Regions from separate parts of the Anoxybacillus sp. UARK-01 genome, predicted to be linked through region 2. Evidence: riboswitches for the same ligand, from Rfam matches in the RefSeq annotation. Region 2 holds a riboswitch; each other region holds the start of a gene.
What was found. A riboswitch is a leader RNA that binds a small molecule or an ion and turns the genes downstream of it on or off. The one in region 2 is predicted to bind lysine.
Positions count from the first base shown of each region.

Region 1: it holds a riboswitch for lysine, as region 2 does, so the genes downstream of both, B6A27_RS10755 (aspartate kinase) here and B6A27_RS17870 (amino acid permease) in region 2, are expected to answer to the same signal.
Region 3: it holds a riboswitch for lysine, as region 2 does, so the genes downstream of both, B6A27_RS17630 (amino acid permease) here and B6A27_RS17870 (amino acid permease) in region 2, are expected to answer to the same signal.

Region 1 covers NZ_NASY01000042.1:213,877-221,575, reverse strand. The annotation lists gene B6A27_RS10765 (succinate dehydrogenase cytochrome b558 subunit) at 1-18, opposite strand, end outside; gene B6A27_RS10760 (YslB family protein) at 293-748, shown strand; gene B6A27_RS10755 (aspartate kinase) at 1,150-2,370, opposite strand; lysine riboswitch at 2,503-2,681, opposite strand; gene uvrC (excinuclease ABC subunit UvrC) at 2,750-4,522, opposite strand; gene B6A27_RS10740 (nucleoporin-interacting protein) at 4,540-5,985, opposite strand; gene B6A27_RS10735 (FTR1 family iron permease) at 6,038-6,961, opposite strand; gene B6A27_RS10730 (hypothetical protein) at 6,985-7,699, opposite strand, start outside.
Region 2 covers NZ_NASY01000057.1:31,634-39,332, reverse strand. The annotation lists gene B6A27_RS17895 (ATP-dependent Clp protease ATP-binding subunit) at 1-731, shown strand, start outside; gene B6A27_RS17890 (TetR/AcrR family transcriptional regulator) at 1,154-1,813, opposite strand; gene B6A27_RS17885 (ABC transporter permease) at 1,827-2,855, opposite strand; gene B6A27_RS17880 (ABC transporter ATP-binding protein) at 2,852-3,580, opposite strand; gene B6A27_RS17875 (M3 family oligoendopeptidase) at 4,068-5,762, opposite strand; lysine riboswitch at 5,923-6,106, shown strand; gene B6A27_RS17870 (amino acid permease) at 6,201-7,628, shown strand.
Region 3 covers NZ_NASY01000056.1:44,027-51,725, reverse strand. The annotation lists gene B6A27_RS17640 (thermonuclease family protein) at 1-421, opposite strand, end outside; gene B6A27_RS17635 (peptide MFS transporter) at 914-2,293, shown strand; lysine riboswitch at 2,885-3,072, shown strand; gene B6A27_RS17630 (amino acid permease) at 3,182-4,642, shown strand; gene B6A27_RS17625 (twin-arginine translocase TatA/TatE family subunit) at 4,673-4,846, opposite strand; gene thiE (thiamine phosphate synthase) at 5,323-5,988, opposite strand; gene thiD (bifunctional hydroxymethylpyrimidine kinase/phosphomethylpyrimidine kinase) at 5,998-6,810, opposite strand; gene thiM (hydroxyethylthiazole kinase) at 6,822-7,631, opposite strand.

The DNA.
Region 1 (7,699 bases), on a different contig from region 2:
TTCTCGATTTCCTGCCATATAGTATACCCCCTTTTTAAATAGTGATAATAAAAGATTTATGCACTCCCCATCCACACTAACTAAATGATTAATAGAACTGTAAATGCTTCCATTTCCATTAATCACGCGTCACATCCATTGTACTCCCACAATGTAGTAGCGTCAAGAAAACGAGTTCATAAAATGTTCAATCGTTTGAAAATTAAAACAATATTTGTGCAAAAATCGAAAGAAAAATACTGATTTCTTCTCATTGTTCGGCTATAATGTTTGATAGAAAGAGGGGAATTATGTGAAAACACATTCATTTCAGGAACACTATGAAGCATTACAGCACGTTGAAATTCCTTTATTTGGATATCATCTAATTCGAGAAGTCCTTCTTCCCGATTTGCTTGGCAAAGAAACCGACAGCATTTTATATTGGGCGGGAAAGCATTTAGCGCGCTGCTATCCCTTAGAAACATTCGATGACATCATTTTATTTTTTGAAAAAGCAGGATGGGGTACGCTCGCTGTCATCAAAGAACGCCAAGATGAATTAGAAATCGAGCTGACAGGGCCCGCGGTATCCGCTCGGATCGCCATGAATGCTCACTGTTCATTTCAGCTTGAGGCCGGCTTTCTCGCACAGCAGATTGAACAGCAAAAACGCTTTGTCTCGGAAGCATATGAGCAGCAAAAAAAGCGTGATCAAAAAGTGACTTTTACTGTGAAATGGGACCGTAAACACGAAATTGCTGAATAGACAGATTTTCTGCACCTTTTCAATTGTATTAGCCTATCGATGCACGACAGGAACAAAGGCAAGTATACGTATTTGCTTGCCTTAGACTGTTAACAAACGCTTCATCCTGCGTCACGGGCCTCATTCGTCGCTCATGAACGTTTGGGTTCGCTTCGCGTCTTCACTCGGCTGGCGTTTCTTGTCTGCTAAGCGCCTTCAAGCCAGTTTGATGTAGAACTACCACTATGATAGAAGAATTGTATAAAATGGTGGTAGACAAAGTCGATTTTGACTTTGTCTACCACTTGAGGCAGGCAAGCATTTGCTTGCTTTTTTAGTCAAAACAGTCGGCACAGCACGATTGAATGCGCCTTCGCTCTCAAAACGCTTGCCATGATTTCCAGCAGTACGGTCTTGTCTGGTTATGAACGCACGGCGGCTTTTTCATCCAATTGAAACGCCGTATGCAACGCTTCTACTGCTGCAACCATATTTTCTTGAGACACGACGGTTGAAATTTTGATTTCGGACGTGCTGACCATTTTTATTTCAATCCCTTTATCCGCTAACACTTGAAACATTTGTGCAGCTACACCTGGATTAGAGATCATTCCTGAGCCGACAATCGATACTTTGGCCAGTTGGCTTTCATATTCTATCTTTGCTCCCTTGAATGATTCCAACACTTGCAAAGTCTCAGGCAAATCCTCTGTGCGAATGGAAAACGACACAGCTGCTGCTCCGCTATTGGTTGTGTTTTGAATAATAATATCGACATTAATCCCGCGATTCGCTAACGCTGTAAAAACGGTTGGCAACATAGGCAACTCGTGCGGGAGCCCTTGGACCGTCACTTTTGTTACTTGATCTTCAAAAGCAATCCCTCTGACAATTAAATGCTGTTCCATTGAAACATCCTCCTTTACCGTTGTTCCGCTCTCTTCCTCCATACTCGAACGAACTTCCAGCAATACTTGATAATTTTTAGCAAACTCTACAGCCCGCGGATGAAGCACTCCTGCTCCAAGATTGGCCAGCTCTAGCATCTCATCATAGGAAATTTCCTCTAGCTTTTTCGCTGCTTTTACATAACGCGGATCGGTAGTAAACACTCCTGTCACATCTGTATAAATATCGCACTTATCCGCTTGTAGAGCGGCCGCTAAAGCTACAGCTGTCGTGTCAGAACCGCCGCGACCAAGAGTCGTGATATCTCCCTTTTCCGTCACTCCTTGAAAACCAGCCACAATGACGATTTGTCCTGCTTGCAAATATTGATGAATTCTCGTTGTGTCAATATCTATAATGCGAGCATTGCCATGAACAGTCTCTGTCTTGATTCCAGCTTGCCAGCCCGTTAAAGAAACAGCTGCATACCCCTTTTCTTGCAAAGCCATCGCTAATAGGGCAATACTCACTTGCTCCCCTGTCGAAAGAAGCATATCCAGCTCCCGCTTGCTAGGTTGGGACGTTAGCTGTTTGGCTAAATCCACAAGCTGATTCGTCGTCTTTCCCATCGCTGAAACGACAACGACCACTTGATGTCCTTTTTGCACCTCGCTCATTACTCGATCAGCGACATGCTGAATACGTTCAATAGATCCTACAGACGTTCCGCCAAATTTTTGCACAATCATTCCCATTTTTCTCATCCCTTGTTCTTAAAATGTTGATTTCAGCATCCATACCGGTATAGAAACAAATAAAAAACAGCAATGAGAGGCTTCTCATTGCTGTGCATAACGAAATAAGAAAAGAAACGAATTCGCTCCACACAGTGAGATAGCTCTCCAAGATGGGTCATCTTGACAGTCCTACATTTCTTAAACGCAGGACCAGCAGGAAAAGCAATGAGACTTCCCCCACTTCGGCGAGCCTCCCCTTTCGGCATTTTTCTTTGGAACCCATTTTCCTCCAAATGCCTACTCTTGAAGTTCGCGCCTCTATCTTCACTTCTGTGCTTAGAAGTGTATAAATATGCAATTAAGGTGATTGTATCAGCTTTTTCTCCAATTGACAATACTATTCTCGCAGCTTTTCATAAATTTTTTCAGCAACTGCGCGAGGAATCGCCGCTTTTTGCAGCTCCTCAATCGTCGCTTCTTTTATATTTTTTAAAGAGCCAAAATGCTTAAGAAGCGCTTTTTTTCGCTTTTCTCCAACTCCCGGAATGTGGTCAAGCGCGGACTGAAATAACGATTTTCCTCGCGTCTGGCGATGAAACGTAATAGCAAAACGATGGACTTCATCCTGAATGCGCTGCAGCAAATAAAATTCTTGGCTGTTTCGCGACAATGGCACGATTTGTGGTGGATCTCCCATGATTAATTCCGATGTGCGATGCTTGTCGTCTTTTACAAGACCGGCAAGCGGAATTTCCAAGCCCAACTCATTTTCTAACACATCGCGAACAGCCGCCAGATGTCCCTTTCCTCCATCAATTAAAATCAAATCCGGAAGAGGAAGGCGTTCCTTTAAAGCACGGCTATATCGCCGCCGTACAACCTCGCGCATTGATTCATAATCATCTGGCCCCTTCACAGTTTTAATTTTATATTTGCGATATTCTTTTTTCTCAGGCTTGCCGTCGATAAACACCACCATCGCCGAAACCGGATCAGCCCCATGGATATTAGAATTATCAAACGCTTCGATTCGATGCGGTGTTGGAATGTTCAACGCAACTCCTAAGTTTTCAACCGCTTTAACCGTTCGTTCTTCATCGCGTTCAATAAGATAAAACTTCTCTTTTAAAGCGATCGCTGCATTTTTACTCGCAAGATCGACCAGCTCTTTTTTCTTTCCTCTTTTCGGCTGAATAACAGGCACCTGGAGCAACTGCTCAGCCAAACTTCCGTCAACCTCAAGCGGCAGGATTACTTCTTTTGGCTTAAAATGATTCTCCTTGGAGTAAAATTGTCCTAAAAATGTGAGCAGCTCTTCATCGGGATCTTGATGCAGCGGAAAGATCGAAACATCCCGCTCGATTAGCTTTCCTTGACGAATAAAAAAGACTTGGACGCACATCCATCCTTTGTCATAGGAGTAGCCGAACACATCTCTGTTAACAAAATCCTTCATCGTCATTTTCTGTTTTTCCATCATCGCTTCAATATGCGCAATTTGATCACGGTATTCTTTAGCTCGTTCAAATTCAAGGGCTTCTGCTGCTTTGTTCATTTTTTCAACCAATTCTTTTTTTATGTCTTGGTGTCCCCCGTTTAAAAAACGGACAATCTGTTCCACTATTTCTTTATTTTGTTGTTCCGAAACCGAATAGATACACGGAGCGAGACATTGTCCCATATGATAATAAAGACAGGCGCGGTTCGGCAGGGACGCGCACTTGCGAAGCGGATACATGCGATCGAGCAATTTTTTAGTCTCATTTGCAGCCTGCACGTTCGGATACGGTCCAAAATATTTGCCGCGATCTTTTTTTACCTTTCTTGTAATAATGAGACGTGGATGCTCCTCAGCTGTAATTTTAATAAATGGATAGCTTTTATCATCTTTGAGCATGACATTATATTTTGGATCGTATTTTTTGATTAAATTCATTTCTAAAATAAGCGCTTCAATATTTGATGAGGTCACAATATATTCAAAATCCGCTATTTCATTCACAAGGCGCAGCGTCTTTCCATCATGCGTTCCAGTAAAATAAGAACGAACACGGTTTTTTAATACTTTCGCTTTTCCTACATAAATCACTGTGCCATTTTTATCTTTCATTAAATAGCAGCCGGGCTGCTCTGGCAAAAACGATAGCTTCTCTTTTAAGTGATCATGCATCATAATCACTCCAATGCTTAGTCTTTCCATTCATAAAGTGTAATTTTGCCGTATACCGGATCCGCCAGCTTACTTGAATCATACGTTTTGATTTTCCGCAAATGTCCGGTCAGCGATACACCTTGTGACTGGAATCCCTTCACTACATGATCCGTTATATAAATTTTAGCATGTGGATAGTTCGTTTGATGTTGTAAAAAAAATGAAAAATGTAAGGCTTGTTCATACGGAAAGGTGACACGAAGGTATTCGAGCACCCTCGCTTCTTCCCATGTGTACAAAACAAACCGTTCCTTCCTCTGTTGTAAATCATATGCTAATTGATAGGTGGCTGGCAAGTGTAAGGCTTGCTCACGCAAGTTCCATGTGCCAACAACAAGCTGGATCACAAGAACAGCGAGAGTAAACAGCTTCTTATACGCCGGCATCCCTCTGTCCAAAAAACGAAGCCATCCATAAAAAAGTAAAAAGTGAACAATGGGAAGAGCATGGCGCGGCTTCTCAATATTTTGAGCAAACAAAGCCCAAATCCCATACATAAAAATGCAAATAAGCAGCCAGCGCGGAAAAGAGAAGCGTCGGACAGAGTAAAACGCCCAAACGAATAACGCGATATATATTGTCAACAAGACGAAAGTACGACTAGAGAGACCAATCCAAACCATATTATGAAATAAAAAATAGCTTGTTCGCTCCCAAAGCGACTGCTGATCCGTTGCGGCCGTTCCTCCCCATTCCTGAAAATGCCCATTCGTAAACGAAAAAGCCAGTTTAATAAAGCTCATCAAGCCTCCTTCTGTCATAGCAACCCCTATGATCCAAATGGATTGAAACATGGCGGCCAAAAAAATAAAGAGCAACAAACGAGAGATTTTTCGATATTTTCGCCAATCTTCATACCATACAAAAGCGAAAGCAAGGGCAAAAGGAGCGTATGAAAGCCGGATGCCTAACAGCAAACTAAATACAAACAAAGACAATAGTTGAGCGTGCCAAGAAAGCCTAGTTTTGGCCCGCTCAATCGCCCATAGATACCACCATAAAACCGCTAATGCCGCTCCGTCCGACATCGGCTGAAGACAAATCAATACGACATAGCTAGCTGATTGCACTAGCACTGTAACAATCCATGCTTTTTCTTTTGAACTATATTGTGTTGCCAGCAAAAAAATAGGCACTGAAGCTGATGCGAGCATCATCACATTAAAAACGGATAAAGCTTTTGCCGGATTAGCGACAAACGAATGAACGAGCATTCCTCCCAAAACAAAATAAGGATAGCCAGGAAAATGAGGTTGCATCGCTAATAAATCATAGCGGTCTAAAGCAAAGGCAAAATCCACTTGGTCCCACGATGCAGCATATGGACTTGCATAGTAGATTTCAATTCCAAACAGCAAAACCAGTGCTAAAAAACCAAAATATGACATATATCGATGATTTCCCAGAAAATATTTTTTCATCTCATTCACCTTCACAAATGAAAAAGTACAAGACCTTTATGTCCTGTACTTTTTACATAATTTGCTTCGTTTTGGGTTCAAGCGTTTGCGAATCAGCGCTTGTTGGTTCCCCCTTTTTTGCGTGTCGACTATTAATGAGCAAAGAAATGACGACAAAATAACCAATATAAGCAACGATTTCTTCAAGAGAAGGCATCGCTGAATAGCCAAATAACGCTTTTAAAAAGACGCCGATGTTCCCTGAAAGCAGCGGATGCACCCCGTGATCGCGAATATAGTGCTCATAATCAATAGGATGTTCAGGCAGCAGCCATGTTAAATCATATACATGAGGCATCACGCTACCAATAATATTTAAATCTTGCAGCATTGAAATCGCTTGAACGAGCAGACCGGCTGCAATCAATAGAATAAAAGCTCCTGTGACTTTAAAAAAGGTTTTGAGCGGAATGCGCATCGTTCCTTTAAAGAAGAAATAGCTTACTAGCGCAGCAAGCAGCACACCAGTAATGGCTCCCCAGCCTTGCATAGCGGCACTGATATTTCCTCCTGTGATGGCTGCAAAGAAAAAGACCGTTTCAACCCCCTCACGGAGCACCACTAAAAACGAATGGATCACCATCCCAATGACATTTCCTGTAGTAATAAAGCGATCCATCTTTCCTTCCATATTTCTTTTCATGTCGCGGCTATGCTCAGCCATCCAAAACACCATTTGTGTCAATAAGATGGTCGAAACAAGCATAATCGAAACTTTTAAATACATTTCGCTGCCCATTGCCGCAAACCCGGTAAAAACGACCTGAAAAAGAAGAGCCACTCCAGCGCTTGCCAGCACCGCCAAGCCGGCCCCCAGCCATACATATTTCGTATATTTCGTATGATTCACTCTCTTTAAATAAGAGGTAATAATTCCGACGATAAGCAGGGCCTCTAATACTTCACGAAACGTAATTAACAGCGCTTGAACCTCCATCAGCAGCTCTCCTTTCTAAACGGTCAGTTTCGTTTCCGGCGCACGGCATAGATGACAACCGCAACAATAGCCGCCACTAATACAAGAAGCGGAAGCCAGTTTTTTACCTTCGATAAATCTGTCCATTCGTTTTGACTTGATGCCGTTTCCTTTTTTTCAGTGGCGTTCTCTGAAAAATGCCCAACTTTTAAGCTTTTCAATGCAAACTGCTTTTGCAGCGAGCTCAAAATCGTTTGTTCGCTTTTTTTAAATTGCTCAACATTCGATTGTTTTTGACCGACGCCAAACAATCCCGGATTTCCTAATGATTGCAGCGCTTTATTAAACTCGTCCCGCAACCGTTGATCAAGCTCAGCGTCTTGCGATTGAACAGCGGGAGAAAGGGCTTCATATGTAGCAAACGCTTTCGCTAATAATCGTTTACTTGTTTCGTACTGGTCAAAATTCTCCTCAATATTTTCAAGACGGCGGGCAATATTTAAAACAAGAACTTTCTTCATATCTTTTATAGTCGCTTCTTTATCTTTTTTCTTAATATCAGCCAGCACCGTTTCCACTGGCTCCTCCCCCATATGCATCTCAATTTCTTCCTTCACCGTTTCAAAAATCGTTTTGGCTTCAGAAAAGTTTGGCGGCTCCTGATTCAGCTTTTCAGCCATTTGTTTATAAGCCTCTGCTATTTTTTCTTGATTTGGATCACCGTATGAATAAGCCAAAACATGGTTCGGAACGTAATTG
Region 2 (7,699 bases):
AGACGCTGGCAGAGGAGCTATTTGGTTCAAAAGACGCCATGATTCGTTTAGATATGAGCGAATATATGGAAAAGCATTCTGTATCGAAATTAATCGGTTCACCTCCTGGCTACGTTGGACACGAAGAAGCGGGACAGCTAACAGAAAAGGTGCGCCGCAATCCTTATAGCATGATCTTGCTTGATGAAATTGAAAAAGCCCATCCTGATGTGCAACACATCTTTTTGCAAATCTTAGAGGACGGGCGTTTAACAGATAGCCAAGGCCGCACAGTTAGCTTCAAGGATACCGTTATTATTATGACAAGCAACGCCGGTGTTACCGATAAAAAAATTACAGTCGGCTTTGAAAAAGAAAATCGCGTTGGCCAAACAAGCATTCTCGACTCTCTAAGCGCGTACTTCAAACCGGAGTTTTTAAATCGCTTGGATGCCATTATTGAATTTAAAGCGCTGCAAAAAGAGCACATGCTACAAATTGTTGAGTTAATGCTTGCTGAGCTGCAAACAACCTTAAAAGATGAGGGCATTCAGCTTGAAGTATCGCAGGAAGCGAAGGAAAAGCTTGCTGAAATCGGCTACCATCCTTCATTCGGAGCTCGTCCGTTACGCCGGGCCATTCAAGAGCATATCGAAGATCAAGTGGCTGACTTACTTCTTGATCAGGATGAAGTGAAAAAAATTCAAATTACAGTTGAAAACGAGCGCATCGTCGCCCGATCAATAAATTAAAGAAGAGGCTGGCTCAAAAGATCACAAATATGATCTTTTATGAGACAGCCTCTTTCATATACCAACCTTTTATTCCTTTCCAGTGCGTTTAATTATGAACAAGCTTAAAAATTGAACGCTTTGGTTTTTTATCATCATTAATTGTTCATATCCATCCACCATTCCATTGGTCCAGCATAAATATCCATTATTCCCTAAAATATTCTAATGAATTTCATCTTTTTTCGTCGCCTTCCCCATTCTCTTATATCCACAAGTGTTGATGGTGCAGTATTTTTCACAAAAAATATAGGAATCCTCGTGGCGTTTGATCCGCTCTATTCACTTCATGGTCCTGTGCTGTACCCCGATGGCAAACGGGAACCTTTCCTTTGAGACAAGCAGGTAACCAAATGCACAGATAAAAGGTGATGCCAACACCATCAGCCTTCCTTCTTTAATCCATGCATAAGCATTTGGATGGTGCGCTCCATTTCCTGCTCATCATCCCATTGGAGGTTCGGTAGCAGGATGAAGCGAGTGAGCAAAAAGCCGACGATCGTTGTAATCGTCATCCGAATAATCGTATTCGTCGGCAAATCAGCAAGCTCTCCCTTCTGCTGAAAATGATCAATAACTCGCTTAAATTTCCCATAGATATTTTCCATAAATACCGTTTGAATTTGCTCTTTAATATCTGAATGAAATGCAGTTTCCTGCCAAAAAATCCGAATCATCGGCAAATATTTTTTCACGAATTCATAACGGTTGTTCATCAGCGCTCTAATAAAGTCTTCATAGCTTGAATATTGGCTTTCAAATACTTCTTTAACAAATTCTTTCGCTAAAAACGGGGCCGCAATTTTCATAATGGTTGGCGTCACAATCGCCATCAGCAGTTCTTTTTTCGTTTTATAATGGCGGAAAATCGTTCCTTCCGCAACGCCCGCTCGCTTGGCGATTTCGCTTGTTGACGTTGCAGCATACCCTTTTTCTGCAAACATTTCAATCGCCGCTTCTAAAATTTTTGCTTGCTTATCACTTAGCTTTACTTCCTCATCATTTATTTTCAAGAGCTCCTGCAGCCATTGCTCATCATTCATGTTCATTTGCTCCTTACAATTTTCGATATTTCTTTAACGCTATTACATTTAATATCATAAATAACAAAGAAAATCCAAGCAAAGCATATACGTCTATGGCAATCTCGTTCCAACCATTGCCGCGAATCATAATCTCCCTTAATGCGTCCGCTCCGTATGTCAATGGCATGATCACACTGAATGAGCGGAGCCACTGTGCCATTGTTTCCAAATTAAACAATCCAGAGAAGAAAATTTGCGGCACAACGATAAGCGGAATAAATTGAATCATTTGCAGCTCATTGTTCGCAAACGCTGATAATAATGTCCCAAGCGTTAGCGCCGTCATCGATAGCAAAAAAGTAATCAGCAGCACATACAAAAACGACCCTTCCATCATCATATCAAGCACATGAATCGCAAACCACGAAATCAAGCTGGCTTGAAAGGTGGTGAAAATGCCAAAACCGATCACATAACCAATCACAATCTCCCATCGTTTTAACGGTGTTGCCAACAGACGCTCTAATGTTCCTCTCGTCCGTTCTCGTAAAAAAGAAACGCCAGCGATTAAAAAGACAAAAAAGAAAATAAAAAAGCCAATCAGCACAGGGCCAACGTTATCAAATAACGCCATCTCTTCCGATCCGTGCAAATAGATGGTGTCAAGCTTCATCGTTTTTGTCTGCGGAGTTAGCTGTTGAAGCGTTTTTTGCACAGACATCAGAACGGCTTTGTTAGCCGTCGGATCGCTTCCCTCCAATGTCATTTGCGGCATTCCTTCTTTCATTTCAATAAAAGCGTCAATTTGTTGCTTGTTTAACTGAGCTTTCGCTGTCTGTTTGCCCATCCACTTGATATGGGCATCATTTTTTTGCAGCTTTTCAGCAAGCGCCACAGGGACGGCTTGATCCACTGCAATCGTTGGTTTATATTCTTCACCATTAAAGACTAAATTCATTAAAAATAGGACAAACATCGGCGCTAAAATCATGAGTCCAAGCGTCCGCTTATCACGAAAAAATTGACGGATAATCCGAATCACAATCGCGCGTACTCTCATTGATGCGCACCTCCAAAATATAAAAATGCCTGTTCAATCGTCTCAGAATGGGTCTTTTCTTTTAATTCATTCGGACTTCCTACAGCAATCAAGCGTCCGTCACGAATCATCGCCAGCCTTTGACATTTCTCCGCTTCATCCATGACGTGAGTCGTTACCACAATCGTTGTTCCTTGCTGGCGAATGCGCTCAAGTTCTGCCCAAATCGATTGGCGAAGCACAGGATCGATTCCTACTGTCGGCTCATCTAAAATTAACACTTCTGGTTCGTGCAACAAAGAAGCAGCCAAAGACAACCGTCGTTTCATTCCTCCTGAATAATGGTGCACCGTTTTTTTCAAATGCTCTGTTAAATGGACAAGCTCCGCCACTTCTTCAATGCGCTCCTTTTGCCTTTTTCCCCTCAATCCATAAATAGCAGAAAAAAATTGCAGGTTTTCAAGCGCTGTCAATTCTTCGTATAATGCATCTGATTGCGCCATAAATCCGATGCGCTTCATCGCTTGTAAATGAGGCATTTTGACATCAAACACATGAATCGTGCCTTCCGTTGCTTGATCAATTCCCGCGATTAATTTCACTAAAGTCGTTTTCCCCGCTCCTGATGGACCTAGCATTCCAAAAATTTCTCCCCTCTCCACAGCAAGGGCAATGTCATCAAGAACTTTCTTTTTTCCAAATACTCTCGACACATGCTCAACACAAATGCACGGTTTCGCTACCATCTTTATTCCTCCATCTCACCAAAAATGAGTGATTACTCACTTCATTATAACTTGCTCTCGAATGAAAATGAAGTGAGTACTCACTCATCAAATAAAAAATTTTTAGAGACTTTATTCTCAACCGTTCAACCTCATGGCCGAAAACAGCCACTTTCTCCGCTACAATAACGATTCAAGTCCCTCTATCCGCAACAGATTTCTTTAAGAACTTTGCCACCAATGTTGAGCGTCTCTTCTCCGACCATCGTTCCGCCTAAACGTTCGTGGCTTTGCGAATGTTCCTTATCTTTCTCTCCTTTTCTTCATATCCTATTCCCTTTGCATTTCTACATGAGCTCGACAAAAAAAGGAAGAAATCCTACAACAGTTGCTTCCTATCCTCTTATAGAAAAAAGCTGACCAAAAAAGTATGGTCAGCCTTCAAACGAAAACAACCGATCATTTGGGCATATATAAACCGCTTCCTTTTAGGACATCCTCCCATTTTTCACAGCTGTTTGTCGTCCACGCTGTTCAACCACTGCTCAATTTCTTCCATAACCGACTGAACGCAACCATCTTCAAATGGCGATATTAAATGAGCGACTTGTACAAGTTTGGTAAATGACTTGCTTCCTCCCTCACGGCAAAGCGTTAAATAATCGCGCCACGCTTCCTGATAATTTTCTCTTGAACGCTTCCAAAACTGAAACGCACACATTTGCGCAAGGGTATAGTCAATATAATAAAAAGCCGTTGTATAAATATGGCTTTGCCGTTGCCAAAAACCGCCGCGCTCCAAATAATCATGGCCATCGTAATCCCTTGTTGGCATGTATTTTCGTTCGATTTCCCGCCATTTTCTCTTCCGTTCCGCTGGTGTTGCCTCCGGATTTTCATAAACGAAGTGCTGGAATTCATCAACCGCCACCCCGTATGGCAGAAACAGCACAGCCGAGCTTAAATGATGAAATTGATATTTTTTCGTATCTTCTTTAAAGAACAGCTCCATCCATGGCCATGTGAAAAACTCCATGCTCATGGAATGGATTTCACACGCCTCTAACGTCGGCCAATTATACTCTGGAATTTCGTAATGGCGGCTTTCATACACTTGAAAAGCGTGGCCCGCTTCATGGGTGAGAACATCAATATCGCCGGACGTACCAGTAAAATTCGAAAAAATAAATGGCGCTTGATATTCTTCTATATATGTGCAGTAACCACCGCTTGCTTTCCCTTTTTTGGCCAAAAGATCCATCAATTCATTTTTAATCATAAACCGGAAAAACTCGCCTGTTTCTGGTGACAGCTCTTCATACATTTTTCGGCCGTTTTCGATAATCCACTTTGCATCCCCTTTTGGAGTCGGATTGCCCGTCGGGAATGAAAATGCTTCATCGTAATATTTCAACTTCTCGACGCCAATTCTTTTCCTCTGGCGTTCATACAGCTTTTCTGCGAACGGCACAATATAAGCTTTCACCTGCCCACGGAATCGCGCAACCATTTCAGCATCATAATCGGTCCGTCCCAACCTTGCATATCCAAGTTCAATAAAGTTGTTAAACCCTAGTTTTTTTGCAATGCTTGTCCGCACGTTGACAAGCTGATCGTAAATATCGTCAAATTGTTCCTCATGCGTTTCAAAAAAGGCAAATCGCGCTTCATTTGCCCGCTTCCGCATTTGCCGATCAGGCGACTCCACAAACGGCTGCAGCTGTGCCAACGTGTATTCTTGTCCTTCAAATAAAATTTTTGCGGAGGCTACCAATTTCGTATACTCGCTTGCTAGCTTATTTTCTAACTGTAAATCCGCGACAATCTCAGGAGAAAACGTTTTAAGCTCTGTTTCCGCAAGTGCAAATAACTGTTTTCCCCAGCGTTTTTCGAGCTCCGAACGAAATCGGGAGGCGACGAGCGCCTCATAATATTCGTTGACAAGGCCTTTGACAATCGGATCCACCTCATCGAAAAAATCTTGCTCCTGCTTATAAAAATCATCATTTGTATCAACCGTATGGCGAATATAGCAAATTTGCGCCATCGTGCTAAATTCGTTGCGCAGTTTATTGATTTGCTTCATCGCTTCATCCTGCTCTTCCGCATGCAGGGCCTGCTGAAACGCCTGCAATGCCGCTTGAAATTCTGTCTTTAGTTTTTCCATGTCAGGGCGTTTATATAGAAACTCGGAAAACTTCAAATCCATCCCTTCCTTTTCCTCAAAAATTTCTAACCTTAGTTATATTCCACTTGTTTGCTAAAAATTCCTGTTCATGCTTCAGATAAAAGCATATTGACGAATATTGTCGAATCGTGTATGATTATCAAGGTAATTGAATATTTTTTCTTCTCGTCAACTTAGATGAGATAGAGGTTGCAATGGATAAAAGTAGTTTGAATGAGGGACAGAGGAACCGATGACTTCAAACGAAAGGATTCATTGCCGAAGTTTGCAGCGTACTCTGGCGCCGCAAGCTGGGCCTGCATTCGAATAGAGTCAGGACTGCCATCGCTTAATGGAAGCGATGGAGCGCTATCTACATTAAGTTCGATGCGGATGTCACATGCACCCGTTGAAAACTTAAGGGTGTATTTTTTTTTTGATAAATGCGCAAATCAGAAAGGAGTAGGGGTTATCTTGCAGCAAAATAAACTAGGTCTCTGGGTATTAACGGCGCTTGTCGTTGGGAATATGGTTGGATCAGGAATTTTTATGCTTCCTCGTTCACTTTCAGAAGCCGCGAGCCCTTTAGGGGTCATTTTAGCTTGGCTATTAACAGGTGGCGGAGTGCTAATGACCGCTCTTGTCTTTGGCAATTTAGCGATTCGCAAGCCTGAGTTAAATGGCGGGCCGCAAATTTACGCGAAGGAATTGTTTCCAAAGAGATCAAACGCCTCGGTTTTATCGGGATTTATGTCTTCCTGGGGCTATTGGATTGGAAATTTTGCTGGAAACGTAGCTATTATTACGACATTTACGAGTTATTTATCCACATTCTTTCCGATTTTAACAAGCAAACAAACCGTATTTATGGTAGGCGCTACACCGATCAAACTCGGCAACCTCCTTACATTTATGGTTTGTACCGCTCTATTATGGGGAATGCACTTTATTATTTTGCGCGGCATCGAGGGAGCTGGAAAACTAAATTTCATAGCCACTTCGGCAAAGGTGCTCGGCTTCTTTTTATTTATTGCCATTAGCTTATTTGCATTTGATAAAAACAACATCGGCTCTGTTGTCGCTCCGCGTTACGATGAAGCAGGCCATGCCGTTAGCCTGTTCGGACAAGTGAACAGCGCGGCTATTGCGACATTATGGGCATTTGTCGGAGTGGAATCTGCGATTGTGTTCGCTTCACGTGCACGCAAGCAAACAGATGTCAAACGGGCAACCATTCTTGGTTTGCTGATTGCTCTCATCATTTACATTGGCATAAGTGTGCTTGTAATGGGCTTGCTGCCGCAAAAACAGTTGATTCATTCAGAGAAGCCTTTAGTGGATGCGATTCAAACCATTTTAGGGCCAAGCGGCGCATACATCTTAGCTGGACTTGGCCTTATCAGCCTTCTTGGCTCGACGCTCGGCTGGGTGCTGCTAAGCGCGGAGGTTCCGTATCAAGCCGCGAAGCAAGGTTTGTTTATCCCTTCTTTCTTAAAAGAAAACAAAAAAGGAATGCCGAAATTCGCTTTAATTTTATCAAATGGATTAGCGCAAATTTTCATTTTCTCAACGATCTCTCATTCGATGTCAGCTGCCTTTGATTTTGTCATTTATATTGCGACACTCGCTTATCTTGTTCCTTACTTTATCGCTTCTGTCTTTCAGCTCAAACTCACATGGACAGGAGAGACATATAAAACCAATACAAAGCAGCGAATCACGGATGGAGTCATTGCAGCACTGGCCACTATTTATTCCATCTGGGTCATTATCGCGGGAACATCTGACATCAAAACCTTCATGCTTGGCATTGTGTTGCTCGCAAGCGGCATCATTTTTTATCCGCTTGTGAAAAAAGCAGCAGAAAAAGAAGAAAACGCGAAAAAAAGACTGTCAGCTTGATCCAAAAGAGAGGGGGTTCTCCCTCTCTTTCTTTTATCTATAGTCTCTCCTCTCTCTTTATCAAAAAAGAA
Region 3 (7,699 bases), on a different contig from region 2:
ATTCATCGACATATTTCGTATTAGGCTCAAATACGTAAGCCACCCGAGCATAGCCCTGCTCCAGCAGCAGCTCATTAAGCATTTTGTTTCCGATCCATACATAGGCTAGCAGCCGGCCGTATTTGTCTCGCTCTCTCACATCCAATTCCAGCTCCACCTTTGTCCCTGATGGCAGTAATTGCTTCACATATTGACTTGACTCCACGCCAAACGGCTGCACGGGCTTGGTCGGATGTACAGATTCAGGTGTGTCAACCAACAACAAACGGACGGTTTCTTCTTTGCTTCCGACTGCAACTTTTAACGTATCCCCATCAATGACCCGTTGAACAATAGCTGGAATTTTTTCTGAAGATGATTGGCATCCCGTTAACACGAGAACCGCAAAAGCAGTCAAAAGCGCGATGAGGTATTTCTTCAATCTTTCTCCTCCTTCCGTATCTTATCGTAGCGCATCTCAGAAAACTTGACCACTATTTGTTCACTTTTTTATCCATAATCCTAAGCTTTCAAGACCATACAAAACATTTTCCAAGGCGCATGGATCGCCTAAAAATAGAACTATTATTCCGTTTATATGGAGAAACTATAGAGAAAATGGAACGAACCTTTCGATCTTTTCATTTAAGCGATGCCATCCAATGGAATGGGTCAACATTTCTTCCTCAAACGAGTATGAATTGAACAAGCACCATGAATGCCCTGTTCCATTGAACGAAATAGCTAGTATATAGAGTATGATGGAAAGATTCATTATACAAATAATATAATATTTAGATTAATAACACTATTAAATCGATAAAGATAAGTTTAAAAGTTTATATTTTTCTATTTCTATATAATTTTATTGACTTATAGATATTTTATAAAATAAAATGTTCTTTGCACGATCATCAATTTAGGAGGAAGAAAAATGGGAGCATTACCTGAGGTTCAACCGATGCAACAGGAACAAAGCAAAAAACATCCTCCCGGGCTTTATCTTTTATTCTTCACCGAGATTTGGGAGCGTTTTAGCTACTATGGAATGCGGGCGATCCTAGTTCTTTATTTAACGACAGCAACCATTAGTGGCGGTTTAGGATTTGATCAAAGAATCGCCGTAAGTATTTATGGGTTCTTTACAGGGATTGTTTATTTTACCCCTATTATCGGTGGATACCTTTCTGACCGCTTTTTAGGTCGTCGCTTAGCTATTACCATCGGCGGAATTATTATGGCCGTCGGCAATCTTATACTGTTTGCGGTCAATACAAAAATAGGGTTATATACGGGGCTTTTACTATTAATTATCGGAAACGGTTTCTTTAAACCTAATATTTCGACGCTTGTCGGTGAATTGTACGGACCAAATGACAAGCGCCGCGATGCAGCCTTTACCATTTTCTATATGGGAATTAACATCGGCGCCTTTTTTGCTCCGCTGATCTGTGGATTTTTAGCTGAAGATTATTTTAAAACGACTGTCAATGGCGTCGTGCAGTATGGATTTAAATATGGTTTCCTTGCCGCATCCATCGGTATGATAATTGGTCAAGTATTTTTTAATCTATTAGGAAATCGTTATCTAGGAGAAATCGGCAAAAAGCCGATTGGCAAACAGAAAACAGCTTCAACTGCGCCAAAAGAGCCGTTAACAAAAAAAGAAAAACAGCGCATTCGTGTGATCTTAATTTTAATGTGCTTTGTTGTCTTTTTCTGGGCTGGCTTCGAACAAGCAGGAAGCTCGCTTACATTGTATACCGATAAGTTCGTCGATAAATCCATCGGCAGCTGGACCATGCCAACCTCTTGGTTTCAATCATTAAATCCATTATTTATCGTTCTATTAACACCCGTTTTATCTGCATTATGGGTAAAATTGGCTAACTCTAAACGCGGTGATTTATCAGCTCCGACAAAGATGGGATTAGGTATGATTTTGCTTGGTCTCGGATTTGCTGTTTTGGTTCCTGCTCTGCTGCAAACCGGAAGCGACGAGCAACACATTACGGTAAAAGCAAATGCATTATTTATTGTTTTAACATACTTTTTGCATACGCTTGGTGAGCTTTGCCTATCACCGGTTGGGCTATCACTTACAAGCCGCATCGCACCGATTCGTCTCGCTTCCCTGCTAATGGGAGTTTGGTTATCAGCAACTGGTATCGCGAATATTTTAGCAGGTCAATTAGCAGCTTTTACGGAGTCATTAGGCTATCTAGAAATTTTCAGCTTAATTGGCGGCATTACCATTGTTCTTGGCTTTGTTCTGTTATTATTATCGAAAAAACTTGTAGAAATGTCAGAATAATAAAGAAAAAAGGATTCACTTATATCGTGAATCCTTTTTTCTTTGCTTATTTACCATTGGTCGTTTTAACATTCTTCAGTCGAGAAGTCTCCCATTTCTAAATCTTGCGAAGCTTGATGAAAGTGGGAGATGAATCGACTTCGGACAAGGACAGGCTTTTGCCTGTTCAATTGTCTGACCCTGTGGTAAAATAAACCTATGTCGTTCTTTCATAACTGGATATAGGAGGTTGCATGGAGAAAATAAAATGCGAAAACCAAGCTGATCCTTCCATGCGTAAAATATCCAAGGTACAAAAGAACTCCGAATTGTCGGACATCTAGGGTTGGAACGACCCGAAGTCACGCTCAGGGAGACGAAAGGCGGCTTTCGTCGTGGAACTGAGAAGCTCCCACTTCAAGCTTTAGCTAAGTGGTGAGTAGTTCACGAAACAGGATTTCTATCGTTCCATGCCTCTCGCTCTATTCCACGTATATAGTAAACATAGAAGGGTTTGGCTTTTTTGCGATTGAAGCATAAATAAATATTGTTTTTGTACAAAAATTGTTTTATAATCATCATGGAACAAAATGAATAGCATCCTCATTCACCCGATGAGGTAGAGGTTGCGGCTTTTATGAGTACAGCGAACGAGATGCAGAGAACATTGAAGACTTCGCTCGAAGGGAAAAGCCGCCGAAGTTGGCACATTTCTCTGGATGTGCGAACTGGGGCTGTCACCGAATAGGGGCAGCACTGTCACGGTTTGCGTAAAGCAACCGTGGGGCGCTATCTTCACGGAAGGGTTGATACGGGTAATGATTGCATTGCCGCCGAATCTCCTTCGGCGGCTTTTTTTATTGCCCGGCTCCTTTCCATGACAACATGAAAAAAAGGAGCGATGAAAACATGGAAAGCGTCATGCAAAAACAGGAAGCCGCCACACCGGCTTCGCCTAACCAGCTGCAACGAAAGCTAAAAACAAGGCATCTAACAATGATTTCTCTTGGGGGAACGATTGGTACTGGGTTGTTTTTAGCAAGCGGCGGAGCGATTCATACCGCTGGACCGGGTGGAGCGCTCATAGCGTATATCGCGATTGGAGTGATGGTATATTTTTTGATGACCAGCCTTGCGGAAATGGCCGCTTATATGCCCGTTACCGGAACGTTTAGTACGTATGCAACGAAATTTGTCGATCCTGCTCTCGGATTTGCTTTAGGATGGAACTACTGGTATAACTGGGCCATTACAATTGCCGCAGAACTCTCGGCTGTGACTATGATCATGAAATTTTGGTTTCCGAATAGCCCTTCACTTTTATGGAGCGCATTATGCTTAGTGATTATGTTTTTACTTAACTATTTATCTGTAAAAGGATTTGGTGAAGCCGAATATTGGTTTTCCCTTATTAAAGTAGTAACGGTTATTATTTTTCTTATTGTCAGCTTTTTCATGATTGTAGGTATTATGGGTGGTGAAGCGGTTGGATTTAGAAACTTCACCATCGGCGACGCTCCGTTCCATGGTGGGTTCATGGCGACTCTCGGCATTTTTATGGCCGCAGGATTTTCTTTCCAAGGAACAGAGCTGCTTGGGGTTGCAGCCGGTGAAAGCGAGGATCCGAAACGAAACATTCCTCGCGCCATTCGTCAAGTATTTTGGCGTATTTTGCTATTTTATATACTGGCTATTTTAGCAATCGGGCTGCTTATTCCGTATACAAATGAAAATCTAGCGAATAGCGACGTTACGGTCAGCCCATTTACTCTCGTCTTTGATAAAGCTGGCATTGCGTTGGCTGCATCCGTTATGAACGCCGTCATTTTAACAGCGGTTTTATCAGCCGGAAATTCCGGTATGTACGCATCTACTCGAATGCTTTGGGATCTAGCAAAAGAAGGAAAAGCGCCAAAATTTCTGGCCAAGCTAAATCACCGCGGTGTTCCTGTTAATGCATTACTAGTCACAGCTTCACTAGGAACGCTTGCTTTTTTGGCTTCTTTCTTTGGCGATGGCACCGTTTATGTATGGTTATTAAATGCCTCTGGTATGTCGGGATTCATTGCGTGGCTAGGCATCGCGGTCAGTCACTACCGTTTCCGCAAAGCATATGCCGCGCAAGGGCGCGATCTCAATGATCTTCCTTATAAAGCCAAATGGTTTCCATTTGGACCCTTGTTCGCTCTAGTGCTTTGCACGATTGTCATTTTGGGACAGAACTATGGGGCCTTTATGGGGAAGTCAATCGATTGGTACGGCATTCTCGTTTCCTACATTGGACTGCCATTGTTTTTAGCGGTTTGGCTTGGCTATAAAATCGTGAAAAAGACAAAGGTCGTTCCCCTCAAAGAATGTGAATTAGACTAAAAAACCGCTCGGCTATGCCAAGCGGTTTTTTCAGTCGTGCTTTTTCGTTTTCTGTTCTTCGTCATCCATGATGCCTTTTGTAGCATTTTTAAATTCGCGGAGCGTTTTTCCAGCTGCTTGTCCAAGCTCCGGCAGCTTTTTCGGGCCGAAAAGTAACAGGGCAAAAAATACGATCAAGGCAATCTCGCCAAATCCTATGTTCATATCATTCACTCCATGCGCTTCATTTTCGTCTTTTCCTTTTCCATTATATCATATCATCTTTGAATTACTACCACTTTCGCTTCGAAGTGGGAGATTCCTGCGAACATGGAAACATCCTTCGATTTTTCAGCTAGCAGACCTTCCCCGTTGTTCCAATGGGAAACGACAAGAAAGCTTGTACATTCGTCCGCTTCACACGTTCGACTGGGCTCGGTTTTCGTTGCTTCGAACCGTGCACAGACAAGGGAACGTTGAAGCTTTTACGTAACGGACGGTGTTCCTTGTCACAATCCCCTATCTTCAGTTTTTCCAAGAACCACTTACAAGTATAGAATAGCACATAGATTCTTGTGATTCCACTGCTTTAGCCAATGCCAACCGACATTTCTCTCTCTAACTCATGAAGCGATGCCCGTCATGTTCCTTGAGGCGATAGTCTTCTGTCGGAATATGGAGTAGTCCAATGATCGACATCCTTATTCGTTCAGTGCTTCAGAAACCGCTCTTGCCAGCCATTCCGCACTTTTTTTAGGAGAAGGAGCTAAACTGATCGCGCTAATGACAGACACCCCGTCTGCTCCAGCGGCAATAACCTTCTTTGCGTTGTTCGCGGTAATTCCGCCAATGCCCACGATCGGTATCGACAGGCCATGCTCACGCATAAGACGAAGAACGGCCGTTCCTTGTGCCTCTTTTGCATCTTCTTTTGTGCTGGTTGGAAAAATAGGACCGACTCCAAGATAGTCAGCGCCTTGCTCAATGGCGCGTTTCGCTTCTGCCAAATTATGAGCTGAAACGCCGAGAATTTTATTTCCTATTTTTTTTCGTACGACATCTGCCCGTTCATCGTCTTGTCCAATATGGACCCCATCAGCATCAAGCTCTAATGCTAGCTCCACATCATCATTCACAATAAACGGAATATGGTGCTTCCGGCAAAGCGCTTGCAACTCTTTGGCTAATGCGTACTGCTCCTTTTTCAAAAGAGCCCCTTTGCCCTTTTCGCGAAATTGAAACATCGTAATTCCGCCTTCAATCGCTTCTGCCAGCACCTCTAACGGACTTCGTTCACAATTGTTGCTTCCCATAATAAAATAAACACGTAATTGCTCTTTCAGACTATCCATTGAAGTTTGCGCCATTTTTATCACCTATGACATCCATTTTTGCCGATACGCCCAATGGTTGGTTGGGCCATGCCCATTGCCGATCTCCAGTTCGTTTTCAATCGCGGCTTGAATAAATGCTTTCGCTGTTTCGATCGCTTCATGGACGCTGCGCCCCTTAGCAAGCTCCGCTGTTACTGCCGCGGCAAACGTGCAGCCTGTTCCATGCGTATGTCTCGTTTCAATTCGGGCGCCCTTGAAATAGGAAAATTCACGGCCATCATATAGCAAATCAACCGCTGCATTTTCAACATCATCGTGGCCTCCTTTAATGACCACGTACGTGACTCCGATTTTGTGAAGCTGTTTTGCCGCTTCTTGGCGTTCCTCTAATGTGCGGATCTTCATCCCCGTCAATACTTCTGCCTCTGGAATGTTAGGAGTGGCTACCATCGCCAGCGGCAACAAATGTGTTTTTAACGCTGACACCGCTGCTTCCTGTAAAAGTGGTGCCCCGCCTTTAGCGATCATAACCGGGTCAACGACAAGCCGACGCCAGCCAAATTGCTTCACCTTTTTCGCTACGGCTTGGATGATATCTTCATTAAACAACATGCCCGTTTTGACGGCGTCTGCTCCTAAGTCCGTACCAATGGATTCAATCTGCTGCTCAACGGCTTCTACAGAAAGCGGATACACTCCCTGCACGCCAAGCGTATTTTGCGCCGTTACCGCCGTTAATGCAGACATTCCAAAGACGCGTAACTCTTGAAATGTTTTTAAATCCGCCTGAATGCCGGCTCCACCTCCACTGTCTGACCCAGCAATCGTTAATGCTTTATAAACTTGATTCACCATGTCTCTCCCCTTCATTCAACTTTGGTAAAGGATCCATATTGACTAATGGCCTCCGCGCCAACTTTGGCCAACTGATTTAAAAAGGCGATTTGAAAGCTTCCAGGCCCATACTCTGCCGCTTCATCAGCAGCTAGTTGCGCCGCCACGCCATAGCTGACAAGCGCCGCTGTTGCCGCTGCTGCATAGTCCTTTTCAACAGCCGCAAACGCTCCGATTACAGATGTGACAAGGCAGCCTGTCCCAGTGACTTTTGTTAACAGCGAATGACCGTTATGAACCACATAAACCGTCGCTCCGTCTGTGACAACATCGTCCTTTCCGGTAATAGCGACTGTCATTTTTAACTGCTGTGCTGCTTTTTTCGCTAGTGCCACCACATCGCCGCTTCCTTCGGCGGCATCCACTCCTTTAATCTCCCACCGCTCGCCGATAACATTCGCGATTTCTGCTGCATTGCCGCGGATGACGGCAATATTTAATTGACGGACTATTTTTCGGGCGGTTTCCGTGCGATATGGCGTCGCTCCCGCTCCAACCGGATCGAAAATCACAGGAACTCCCTGTTCATTTGCTGCCTTGCCGGCAATCAGCATCGCTTCAATTTCCTGTTCATTTAGCGTGCCGATATTTAAAACAAGCGCTCCGGCAATTCGCGCCATATCCGCTACTTCTTGCTTGGCATAGGCCATCACTGGTGAAGCGCCAAGCGCAAGCAGACCATTTGCTGTAAAATTGGTCACAACTACATTTGTGATGTTATGCACAAGTGGATTAGCCTTGCGCACTTGATCGAGCACTTCTGCCACATGTTGCAAATTCATCTTTTCCATCCTCTCCCTTATTCGTTTGTCCAGCTGGATTTGCAAATAAAAATGCACTTTGCGCGTAA